Regions from separate parts of the Neorhizobium sp. P12A genome, predicted to be linked through region 3. Evidence: predicted binding sites of a transcription regulator. Region 3 holds the regulator's gene; each other region holds the start of a gene.
The links. Region 3 encodes LexA, which represses DNA repair genes until DNA is damaged. Its sites were predicted from a motif close to TGTTCNNNNTGTGTTCNG; they were not measured.

Region 1 (4,182 bases), on a different contig from region 3:
GCAGCGAAATCGCACGAGCCGCCATGAGGACGGTAAGGATGCCGCCGACGGCAAGCGTCAGCGAAAACGTAAGGAGCGCCACCGCCGTGAAGACTGTAACGGCAGCAAGAGCAATGAACATGGTGCGGACATTCTGCATGATTTGAGACCTTTCTCTGCAATCCATGTGGTCCTTCGACTATTGCTCTGCAAGAGAAGCGTGGCTTTTTGTTGTCTTGCCTGACGGCGGAAAGCTTGGCACAAATCGGTGATGAGCCGTTCCGCACCTCCTCGCTCCATCCGTCTGCGCCGTTCGGTGCTCAGCGTTCCCGCGATCAATCGCCGGGCGCTCGAAAAGACCCATGCACTCGATTGCGATGCGGTGATTTTCGACCTTGAGGATTCCGTTGCGCCGGAGAAAAAAGCGGAAGCACGGGAAAACCTGAAGGCCTTCTGGTCCGGTCCGCCGCTTGAGGGCAGGGAGCGGATCATTCGCATCAATGCGCCGTCTTCCGAATTCGGTAATGCCGATCTGGATCTTGTCCTGGCATTGGAGCCGGATGCCGTGCTTCTGCCCAAAGTCGGCGAGCCGCAGGATGTCACCGATGTCATGGACCGGCTGAGCGATGCCGATGCTGCGGAAGAATTGCGGATCTGGGCGATGATCGAGACGCCGCGCGGTATCCTTAACGCCGCTGCGATCGCTGAGGCGGGACGCACGCCGGGAAGCCGGCTTGATTGCTTCGTCGTCGGGCTCAACGATCTGCGCAAGGATACCGGCGTCTTGCCGGAGCCGGGGCGGACCTATCTCGTGCCCTGGTTGATGCAGGTGATCATGGCGGTGCGCGCCTATGGGCTCGATGCGATCGACAGCGTCTATAATGATTTCAAGGACATGGCCGGCCTGAATGCGGAATGCGGGCAGGGCCGCGCCATGGGTTTCGACGGAAAGATGCTGATTCATCCCGGCCAGATCGAGACCGCCAACCGGCATTTCGGCCCTGACGAGCACGCGCTTGCGGAGGCGCAGGCGATCATTGCCGCCTTTGCGGATCCCGCGGCCGCCAATCTCAATGTCGTGAACATGGACGGCCGGATGGTCGAGCGCCTGCATCTTGTCCAGGCGGAGGGACTGGTCCATAAAGCTCGCCTGATTGCAGAACGACAGATTTAGCGTGAAAGACAGCAGATGAAACTTTACCGTTTTCTGAGCGGCCCGGACGATTCCTCCTTCTGCCACAAGGTGAGTGCCGCCCTCAACAAGGGCTGGTCCCTCTCGGGCTCTCCGACCTATGCCTTCAACGCGGCAACAGGCCTGATGCAATGCGGCCAGGCCGTGGTCAAGGACATCGAAGGCAAGGATTACGATCCCGAGATGAAGCTTTCCGAGCAATGATCTGAAAGCAATTCCAGGAATTGCATTAAAACAAATGGACCGACCGCATCAGCGGTCTGTCGCTTCCTCGGCGCTGGCCTCGATGCGCTCCATATCGTCATCGCTGAGGCCGAAATGGTGGCCGATCTCGTGGATCAGCACATGGGTGATGATATCGCCCAGCGTTTCGTCGTTTTCCGCCCAATAATCGATGATCGGCCGGCGATAGAGCCGGATGCGGTTCGGCATTTCGCCGTTCTCGACGGTGAAGCGCTCGCTGACTCCGCGGCCCTCGAAGAGGCCGAGCAGGTCGAATGGCGTCTCGAGCGCCATGTCCTCGAAAACCTCGTCGTCCGGAAAGTCTTCGATCTCGATGGTCAGATTGCCGGTCAGCGCCCGGAATTCCTCCGGCAGGTGGCTGTAGGCCTCCATGGTCAGCGATTCGAATGCACTTATCGTCGGCGCGTGACGGTCCCGCCAATCCTCGCTCTGGTCAATGCGGGCCATGATGATGTCCTTTCTTTTCGCCCATATAGAACCTTTGGCTGAGTTTTTCGAGAGCGGATTCTCGCAGAGGAATAAATTCACATAAATTGGTTATTGACTCTTATTTAGCGCTCTGGAATCTATAGGAACATAACAGGAACGAAATTATCTGGAGCAACGTCCATGGCTAAGGCTGCCGTGGCGCGGGAAAAGCTTTTTGCCCTGCGTGAAACCATTGCGAAGCTCGAAGGCAAGCCGGTGCCGGCTTTGGCTGCAGCTGACATGCAGGACTTGGCAAATGGCGGTATTGAGGCGCAGAAGCGGGAGAATGCGCGCCGTCTGAGCTTCGGCATATCCGATCTGGACGAGGCCCTGGAGGGAGGGTTGCCGCTCGACGGCCTGACGGAAATCCGCACGCATATGCTGCGCGATGGCAGCTCGAGCAGCGGCTTTGCGCTGGCGCTTGCGGCACTCGTGCAGCGGCAGGATGAGGAGGAGAACCGCACCTGCCTGCCGGTTTTATGGATCGCCGACAGGGTGTCTTCGATGGAGGCCGGTGTTCCCTATGCCGTCGGCTTGAAGGATTTCGGATTGCGGCCGGAGCTTTTCCTCCATGCAAGTCCCCGCAAGCTCGAAGACGCGCTTTGGCTTGCGGAAGCGGCTGTTGAAAGCGGTGTCTTTCCTGCGACCATTCTTGAGGTGCGCGGCAATCCGAAGCCTTTCGGCCTGACCGAAAGCCGGCGATTGAATCTCAGGGCAAAGGCGTCGGAGCGTCCTCTTTTTCTTTTGCGGCAAGCCGGCGAGGAAGAAGCCAGTAGCGCTTTCTTCCGCTTTCTTGTCGACCCCGCGCCGGCTCAGGCGCGGCTTCTGCCGGATGGTTCGATGCTAGGCGGCAGCATCGGCAATCCGGTCTTTCGTCTCACCCTGGAGAAGAGCCGCAACCCGGCTCCCATCTCCCTTCTTTTGGAGTGGAATCCCCATGACCGCCGGTTTCTTCCTGTCTACCAGCCAGTCGACACTCGCCTTCCAGGCGAACGCACAGCGCATTCTCGCGATCCACTTCCCGCATCTTCCAACGGACCGGATCGCCAGAAAGCGATGGGGGCTCTCCTGGCGTTCGACCGGGCGTCCTGAGGCGCCGCCGATCGTCTGTTCCGGGCGGCAGAACAACGCCATGCGGCTGACGGCGCTGGACGAAGTGGCAGAGAAGATCGGCCTTCGAAAAGGACAGGGTGTTGCCGAGGCGCGCGCTATCCATCCCAGGCTCGACGTGATTGATGAGGATACTGCAGCTGATCGGCGTTTTCTCGAAGGCATTGCCGACTGGTGCGATCGCTATACTCCGCTTGTTGCCCTTGACGGAAAGGATGGGCTGTTTCTCGATATTACCGGCTGTGCGCATCTCTTCGGTGGTGAGGCGGCCATTCTCAAGGATATTCTCTCTCGGCTCTTTCAGATGGGGATCGATGCGCGCGGCGCCATTTCGTCGTCGCCAGGGCTCTCCTGGGCGGCAACGCGTTTTGGCAGTGGCGGGTTGATCGACGACGAGAGGGCTCTCGATGTGCTGGCCTCCTTGCCGGTTGCTGCTCTTAGGGTGGAGCGGGAGATGATCGATGCGTTGAGGAAGGTCGGGCTCAAATATGTGGGCGACGTCATGAGAGCGCCGCGGGCGCCGCTTGCCCGTCGCTTCGGTGCGGAGCTGCTTCTGCGTCTCGATCAGGCTCTGGGGCAGCAGGAAGAACCGATCTCGCCGCGCCGGCCTGTGGCCAGCCTGTCGGCGGAACGCCAGCTGGCCGAACCGATCGGAACAGAAGACCAGATTCTTGCAATTGCCGTTCAGGTTGCCCTTTCCCTGAAACTGTCGCTGGAGGCGCGAGGGATTGGCGGCAGGCGGTTCGAGTTGGTTCTTTTTCGCGTGGACGGCAGGGTCTTTCGCATCGCCGTTGGTGCGTCGCGGCCGCTCCGGGAGGCGAAGGCTATCGCTGCCCTGTTTGCCGAACGGCTGCAAGCAATCTATGACGACCTCGACGCCGGCTATGGCTTCGAGATTCTGCGGCTGAACGTGCTGCATCATGACATCCTGGATGCCAGGCAGGCCGATTTCGATAGTGACCGGCAGGACGAGATATCGCTGTCCGCCTTCGTCGATCGCGTCTCGGCCCGTCTCGGCGAAGATTGCCTGCAGCGTTTTGCCCTGTGCGAAAGCCATGTGCCGGAGCGTGCAGCAATCTCGATACCGGCGATCGAAGCGGAAAAGCATCATCGGCAAGCCAAAGGAGAGCCGACCGTTCCTTTCAGAAGCGAGCGGCCCTTGCGGCTTCTCGCCAAGCCGGAGCTGGTCG
Region 2 (4,182 bases), on a different contig from region 3:
CAACGCGGCAGTGTTTGGCGGCGTCGCGCTGCAAGTCGAAATCCGGTAGCCACGGAATTTCGAAACCAGTCGCAAAGCTGCTGGTGGCGAAGAGGCAAACGAAAACTGCACCCAGAACTATCCTGCTCATGGGCTGTCCTTAAACGGATCGCTGTTCGGCATCCCCTCTTCCAGGGGATGCGCGATCATAAGCCGATAGCAATATTCGGAAAAGAATTAGTGGGAAGTAGCCCGCGATGGGGCTATTGCCGGCTGGCGTCTTGGCTCAATACTCGCGGCGAGGGCGGCGCGATCTTGCTTCCACGGGTATCGGACGCAGGACCATGCTGCGCTCCCGCGCGTTGGCAACGACTGCCGCGAGGGCCGTTGCGGTGAATGCGGCGGCGATAAGAGCGACCACTGCGATGTTTGCGACTGTCTCGGCCATGATGCCGGTCCTTTCAACAAATTGACCCGATCTCTTGGAAATCGGCGCGGGCTTAATTGCTCGTGTTGCAACAAAGATGGTCATGGCAATGGTGGATGTGAAGACTTTACTGAATGACCAATTGTCAACGCAGTGTTGACGAGCGAGCATATCCGATCGCCAGAGACTGAAACGGGCGCACCGGTGCGCCCGCTCCACATTTCCATATTGGCGATAGCATGGCTGCTATGCGTTTAGCGGCAACGCGCTTCGTAGCGACGGCCATTGCGATCTCGGTAGATGCAATAGCCCTGACGCGAAGAATGTCCGATCAAATAGCCAACGGCGCCGCCTGCGACCGCGCCGATAGCAGCGCCGCCCCAGCTGTTGCTCACAGCACCGCCGATAATAGCGCCGGTACCGGCACCAATGGTCGTTCCGCGCTCTTCGGGCGTGCAGGACGCCAAGGTTCCAATCAACGCAACTGCAACAATAATTTTCTTCACGGTGCTTTACTCCCCATGTTGGATTTAACCAGTCAGATTCGACCCATTAGAACAAGAATGAGAATGATGACGACAACAAGCCCCAGTCCTCCGGAAGGACCATAGCCCCAACCGCTGCTATAACCCCAGTTCGGCAGCGCGCCGATCAGGAGAAGTATTAGAATCACAAGCAGTATCGTACCGAGCATGGTCCTGCTTCCTCTACTTTTCAATCGTCTATTCGTACGAGGACATAAACGGCCTTCGCGAAAAATTGTTCCGGCTAATGTTCGAGGAAATGTTGAAGACTCATGCCTTTTGCCGTTTCGACCTGCTGATCCTGCGGTTTTCTCCCTCTTTTTGAGAGTGTGCCGTCGCCCGGGCGGCAACGGCGACCCTGCGAAGTTGTTTCTATGGTTAAAAAATTCTTTAAATACAATAGCTTGCGCTGAACGAAACGGGAAAATTTCGATGTCAGCGATTCGTCGCCGATTCGTTCCTTGTTTGACCCGGCTCGCCGATATCGCCAACAAGGATGACCTCTTTAGGATTACTCCCTGGAGTGAGAGGGCTGGTCAATCACCGCAAAGTGGTAGGCAGCGGCTATAATTGGTTAAAGAGCACGCTATCTAGGAGTATTAGACCCGCCCAGCCCTCCCCCATATGGGTAGTTACCATCGCCGATAGGCCATATCTTGTGGTGAACGCAAAGGGAACATGCATGAATCAGCGATTCGTCGTCGATTCGTTCCGGTTTTGGTCAGAAAGTTAACGATCTCAATTTATGCGGGAAATCACAGCCGTGTTTGGATCGGTATCTGGCAAAGGTTAATCGCAATCACCGATTCAGCCCGATTCGCCGGCACAATTACGCCGAGTCATGTGGCCCGAAGCAGAAAACACACCAAATGTTGTGGTGAACAAACGGGGAATTGCCCGACGTCAGCGATTCGTCGCCGATTCGTTCAGGCTTTGGCCTGAGTGTTAATGCCGCGTCCCCTGGAGCTGATTTCCGAGAGATTTCATCGCGTTTACAAATGATTAAGGTGATTTGACCGGCACACGTCAGGATTTTGGCGAATCGCCGCTTGACTCATCGCGGGCATGCTCAGCCGGATTCAGGATTTTGTGCGAATCCGAATATTCCGATCCATATATTGTGGTGAACAAATCGGGAATGTTGAGGAGTCAGCGATTCGTCTCCGATTCGTTCCTAAGCTGTTCCCGCGTTTGATGGATTCCTTAGCGGCATAGGACGGGTGCACTTTAAAATTGTTGGTATTCCGTGGAAAATGCGATGTTTTCGCCAGGCTTTTTTCATTCAGGTCTTGCCTTTGTCACGTTGGATCGTCATCTGTTCTCCGCTTCACGGAGGAGCTTGTTGACCCGAGGGCAGCCGCGCCTCATCCTTGCAGGACACATGACCCTGACTTCGCAGCCCATGATCTTGAGTGGTCGCGGCGTGACCGCGGTGCTCGGACCGACCAACACCGGCAAAACCCATTATGCGATCGAGCGTATGGTGGCGCACGGCACGGGTGTTATCGGCCTGCCGCTGAGGCTTCTTGCCCGTGAAGTCTATACGCGTGTGGTCGAAAAGGTCGGCGCCCACAATGTCGCCCTTGTCACGGGCGAGGAAAAGATTTCTCCGCCGAACGCCCGCTTTTCCGTCTGCACCGTCGAGGCCATGCCTCGTGAGAGCAAGGCCTCCTTCGTCGCGATCGACGAGGTGCAGCTTGCCGGCGATCTCGAGCGCGGCCATATTTTTACCGACCGTATTCTGCATCTGCGCGGCCGGGACGAGACCCTGCTTCTCGGGGCGGCAACCATGCGGCCCATCCTCGAACATCTCCTGCCGGGCATCACCGTTGTCGAGCGACCCCGTCTCTCGCATCTCTTCTATGCCGGGCAGAAAAAGATCACGCGCCTGCCGCAACGATCGGCAATCGTCGCGTTCTCCGCCGATGAGGTATACGCGATCGCCGAACTTATCCGCAGACAGCGTGGCGGCGCGGCGGTTGTTCTGGGCGCTCTCAGCCCGCGGACCCGCAATGCGCAGGTGGCGCTCTATCAGGAGGGCGACGTCGAATATCTTGTCGCAACCGATGCTATCGGCATGGGTCTCAATCTCGACGTCGACCATGTAGCCTTTGCGCAGGATCGCAAGTTCGACGGTTATCAGTTCCGCAATCTCAATCCCGGCGAGCTTGGCCAAATCGCCGGCCGCGCCGGCCGACACCTGAAGGATGGCACCTTCGGGGTCACCGGCCATGTTGATCCGTTTGACGACGAGCTCGTTCGGCGGATAGAGGCGCATGAATTCGACAATGTCAAGGTGCTGCAGTGGCGTACCAAGGAGCTGGATTTCTCGACGATCGCCGCCTTGCGCCATAGCCTCGACGCTGCCCCGAAGGTTTCCGGCCTGACCCGCGCGCTTCCTGCCGTCGATCAGCAGGCGCTCGAGCATCTGTCGAGGTATCCGGAAATTATCGATCGCGCGAGCAGCCCTGCCCGCGTCGAAAAGTTGTGGGAGGCTTGCGCGCTGCCGGATTATCGCCGCATTGCGCCTGCTCAGCATGCCGATCTTATCGCAACCCTCTTTTCCGATCTCGTGCGCTATGGCACGGTGAAAGAGGATTTTCTTGCCGAACAAGTGCATCGCGCCGACCGAACGGATGGCGAGATTGACACTCTTTCGGCACGAATCGCGCAGATAAGGACATGGACCTATGTGTCGAATCGGCCCGGTTGGCTTGCCGATCCGACACACTGGCAAGAAAAGACACGGGAAATCGAAGATCGATTGTCCGATGCGTTACATGAACGGTTGACGAAACGCTTTGTTGATCGCAGGACATCTGTGCTCATGAAGCGCCTGAGAGAGAATGCAATGCTGGAAGCTGAAATCAGTGTGAATGGGGATGTCTTCGTAGAGGGGCATCATGTGGGACAGTTGGCTGGATTCCGGTTCACGCCGGTCTCAGGCGCCGAGGGGCCGGACGCCAAGGCTGTCCAGGCTGCTTCGCAGAAGGCGCTCGCGCTGGAGTTCGAGGCGCGCGCCGCGCGTCTTCATGCTGCCGGCAACAGCGATCTGGCGATCAGCGCCGATGGCCTCGTGCGCTGGCTTGGCGATCCCGTGGCGCGGCTTTCGGGCAGCGATCACATCATGCGTCCGCGCGTCCTGCTTCTGGCCGACGAACAGTTGACCGGCAATGCGCGTGATCACGTGGCTGCTCGTATCGAGCGCTTCGTCAACCATCATGTCAGCACTATCCTGAAGCCGCTCGACGA
Region 3 (4,182 bases):
TGGCCCTCTCGGCAATCGCGATTCTGATATTGTCGCCCTCCGAGGCACTTGGCCCGAGCTTCCAGATGTCTTTTGCCGCAACGCTTGCCCTCGTCTCTGGCTATTCGCTCTGGCAGCGGCGGCCAAGCCGTGAGGGAGGGCTGCTGAGGCTACGGATATTCAGCCCGCTGGCTGTGGTGTTTCGCTTCTTCGGGGGTATTGCATCGACATCCTTCGTCGGCGGCCTGTCGACGGCTATCTTCTCGATCGAGCATTTTCACCGCCTGGCGACATATGGTCTTGTTGCCAATCTCGCCGCCATGCCCGTCGTGTCCTTCGTGGTCATGCCAGTCGGGATGCTCGCCGTGCTGCTCATGCCCTTCGGGCTCGACTATTATCCCTGGCAGGTGACAGGCGTGGGGCTCGACGCCGTAACCGCCATCGCCAAGACGGTTGCCGCGTGGGGCGGCAATATTCCATTTGCCCGGCTACCGCTCTGGCTCTTTCCAACCATCGTTGCCGGCTTTTTGCTGATGACGATGCTAAGAACGAAGTTGCGCCATGCCGGTGCCGTCTTGATTGCGGCATCGATCGCAATCGCCGCTCTGACACCTGAGACTCCCAAGACGGAAGTCCTGATCTCCGAGGACGGCGAACTCGTCGCTCTGCTACGCAACGGAAAGCTCGAACCCAATCGCGAGCGGCCGCCAGACTTTATTTTCGGACAGTGGCAGCAAGCGCTTGCGCTCTTCGATCAGCAACCGCCGAAAATGCTGCCTGCGGACGATACGACACCAACCCGCAAGGCCAAAACAGGGCCGCCTCTCAGGCTGGATTTCAATCAGCAGAAAATCCTGCGCGATGCCATGGCAGCCGCTCTGGATACCGTTCCCGAAGGAGGATTTGCCTGCCACCGCAAGGATTGGTGCGCCGCAATCCTGGACAATGGAAGGATCCTGCTGACGATCGATAACGCCGCCTATCTCGGCCCGGCCTGCGATATTGCCGACCTTGTCGTGATACCGGTGCGGCTGCGTCTCAACATCTGCCGTTCTGGTGCACAGTTGTTCACCGGCGCGACCCTCAGGCGCTCCGGCTCGGTCGAGATCGATCTGGCATCCGAAAAACCCGAAATAATAACCGCGTTTCAAGGCGTTCAACGCGCCTGGAACCGCCACCGGGCTTATGATTGGCGCTCCAACACCTTTGTCACGAGCCGGGACATATCATCGCTCAGTGATAGCGACGGATGAGCCCTACCAGTTTGCCCTGCACCTTGACGCGATCCGGTCCGAAAATGCGGGTTTCGTAAGCCGGGTTTGCTGCTTCGAGCGCAATCGAAGCGCCCTTGCGGCGGAAGCGCTTGAGCGTGGCTTCTTCGTCATCGACGAGAGCGACGACGATATCTCCGGGATTGGCGGTCGTCACGTTTCGGATGATGACCGTATCGCCGTCGAAAATGCCCGCCTCGATCATCGAATCGCCTTTGACTTCCAGCGCATAGTGCTCGCCGGAGCTCAGCATATCGGCAGGAACGACGATGTCGTGGGTATTGTTCTGAATAGCGGAAATCGGCACACCGGCAGCGATTCGCCCCATGACAGGCACGGAAACCGAGTTGCCCGAATCATCATTAGCCGGCTTCGTTGGAGCTGCCGCAACGGGCTGCGGTTTTCCAAGGCTCCCCTCGATGACACTGGGCGAAAAGCCCCGGCGTATCTGCGAAGGAGGGTTATATGCTTCGGGCAATTTGATCACTTCGAGCGCACGCGCTCGGTTCGGGAGGCGGCGAATGAAACCGCGCTCCTCAAGAGCTGTAATCAGCCGGTGAATGCCTGATTTGGAGGCGAGATCCAGCGCATCTTTCATCTCGTCGAATGACGGTGGAACGCCGGATTCCTTCATCCGCTCATGAATGAATAGAAGCAGTTCCTGCTGCTTGCGTGTCAACATCGTCATCGACCCCGATATGTGAAACAAATACAGAACAGACACTATATGTTCCATATGTGTTCCGCAAGTCCCTAAATTTTCGTGAAGTTTCCGCGAAAGAGCAAACTTTCTCTAATGTTTAGCTGGGTGGGCGCCGTTTTGACGCTTGTTCGGTCTACCATCCCGCTTGAATTGCTTGACCGAAAGGTGCAAACCATCGGCAGGGTAAGGGGATAATTCGATGAAGCCATTGCCGTATCCGCTCGACCACCTGGTCCTTCCGACCTTCAAGATCGCGTCGGCGCGCGAAAGACTGGGCAAGCTCGGCTTTACAGTTGCGGCCGATGCCCGGCATCCCTTTGGCACCGAGAATGCCTGCATCTTCCTCGCGGACAAGACTTATCTGGAGCCGCTGGGTGTTGCGAGCAGAGAGGAATGCGAGAGCGCGACGCTTGAGGGGAATGTCTTTACCGCTCGTGATCAAGCATACAGGTTCCGTCAGGGCGAGGACGGTTTTTCTGCCGTGGTCTTCGGAACCCCGGACGCGGCAGCAGACGATGAACGGCTGCGCGCCCATGCCATATCTGCCGGCCGAATGCTGGAGTTCACGCGACCGATGCAGATGCCGGACGGTTCGAAATCGACCGCCGGCTTCCGGTTGGCGTTTGCCGCCGATCTGCGCTCCCCTGATTTCTTTTCTTTCTGCTGCGAGCGCATCAATCCGTTCCCAACCGATCGCGATGCTCTCGAGAGGCATGCGAACGGTGCTGTCGGGTTGATAGAGGTGGCGCTATCGACGCCGGAGCCGGCTGCCTTCGCCGAATTTTTCGACAAGGTCGCAAACGGTCCGAAAATCACGCAGCAATCCTTCGGCCTGATGATCGAAGCGGCAAACGCCCGCATCGCGGTGCTGACGCCGCAGGGTATGGAAGCGTTCTACGATCTTCCCGTTCCCTCCTATGATTCCGGGCTGCGTGCGGGGGCAATCCTATTCCGCACGCGCGATCTTTCCGTGACAGCGGCGCATTTGGCTGGTAACGGCGTGAGCTACACGCATAAGAACCACCGTATCTTGGTAAGGGCAGCACCCGGGCAGGGCGCCCTGTTTGCCTTCGAGGAGACACAATGAGCAATCCGACCAATTCCGCAGTCGTCGCCGGCGAAGGCGCATCGAAAGTCACGTTTTCAAACAGCGGCAAGCTGTCGCTGATCGCTGGCCCCTGTCAGATGGAGAGCCGCGACCATGCCTTCATGATTGCGGGCGTGCTGAAGGAGCTTTGTGCCAAGCTTGGTATCGGGCTCGTCTACAAATCGTCTTTCGACAAGGCCAACCGCACCTCGCTTTCCGGCCAGCGTGGCATGGGGCTTGAGAAGTCTCTGGAAGTCTTCGCCGATCTCAAGAAGGAATTTGGCTTTCCTGTCCTGACTGACGTTCACACGGAAGAGCAGTGCGCGATTGTCGGAAAGGTCGTCGACGTGCTGCAGATCCCGGCCTTCCTCTCGCGCCAGACCGATCTCCTGATCGCGGCCGCCAAGACTGGCCGTGTGATCAACGTCAAGAAGGGCCAGTTCCTTGCGCCCTGGGACATGAAGAATGTGCTTGCCAAGCTGAATGACAGCGGCAATCCGAACGTGCTTCTGTGCGAGCGCGGCGCCTCCTTCGGCTACAATACCCTCGTTTCCGACATGCGCTCGCTGCCGATCATGGCGGCCATGGGCGCGCCGGTCATTTTCGACGCAACGCATTCGGTCCAGCAGCCGGGCGGGCAGGGCGGTTCGACTGGCGGCCAGCGTGAATTCGTGGAAACGCTGGCGCGTGCGGCTGTCGCTGTCGGCGTCGCGGGCGTCTTCATCGAAACCCATGAGGATCCGGACCATGCGCCGTCCGACGGCCCGAACATGGTGCATCTGAAGGACATGCCGCGGCTTCTTGAGAAGCTTCTGGCCTTCGACGCCATCGCCAAATCCTGATTCTTTCGGCCGCTTCAAAAGGCTGACATGATCTTGGGTTAGGCGGCTATATATGTTTCTCCAATCGGCGGCCGGAGCGGCATTGTAATTTCCCGGCCTTCGATTATGAGATTTCAATCGATTTATCACCCAGCGAGCAGGAAGAAACCATGACCGCAATTACCGACATCATCGCCCGCGAGATTCTCGACAGCCGTGGCAACCCGACTGTCGAAGTCGACGTCTATCTCGAAGACGGCAGCATGGGCCGTGCGGCCGTTCCGTCGGGCGCTTCCACCGGCGCGCACGAAGCCGTTGAAA

Region 1: a site for LexA is predicted at 1,985-2,002, ahead of DTW90_RS12510 (metallopeptidase family protein). Genes of this name have one in related genera too.
Region 2: a site for LexA is predicted at 2,054-2,071, ahead of DTW90_RS13565 (helicase-related protein). Genes of this name have one in related genera too.

What each region holds. Positions count from the first base shown of each region.
Region 1 covers NZ_QOVX01000003.1:152,745-156,926, reverse strand. The annotation lists gene DTW90_RS12525 (hypothetical protein) at 1-139, opposite strand, end outside; gene DTW90_RS12520 (CoA ester lyase) at 251-1,153, shown strand; gene DTW90_RS12515 (DUF1737 domain-containing protein) at 1,169-1,375, shown strand; gene DTW90_RS12510 (metallopeptidase family protein) at 1,424-1,861, opposite strand; gene DTW90_RS37605 (hypothetical protein) at 2,024-2,974, shown strand; gene DTW90_RS12505 (DNA polymerase Y family protein) at 2,886-4,182, shown strand, end outside.
Region 2 covers NZ_QOVX01000003.1:366,460-370,641, reverse strand. The annotation lists gene DTW90_RS37120 (hypothetical protein) at 266-427, opposite strand; gene DTW90_RS13575 (YMGG-like glycine zipper-containing protein) at 661-912, opposite strand; gene DTW90_RS13570 (DUF3309 family protein) at 945-1,100, opposite strand; gene DTW90_RS13565 (helicase-related protein) at 2,312-4,182, shown strand, end outside.
Region 3 covers NZ_QOVX01000010.1:94,976-99,157, forward strand. The annotation lists gene DTW90_RS24040 (ComEC/Rec2 family competence protein) at 1-1,232, shown strand, start outside; gene lexA (transcriptional repressor LexA) at 1,213-1,932, opposite strand; gene DTW90_RS24050 (VOC family protein) at 2,153-3,040, shown strand; gene kdsA (3-deoxy-8-phosphooctulonate synthase) at 3,037-3,882, shown strand; gene eno (phosphopyruvate hydratase) at 4,032-4,182, shown strand, end outside.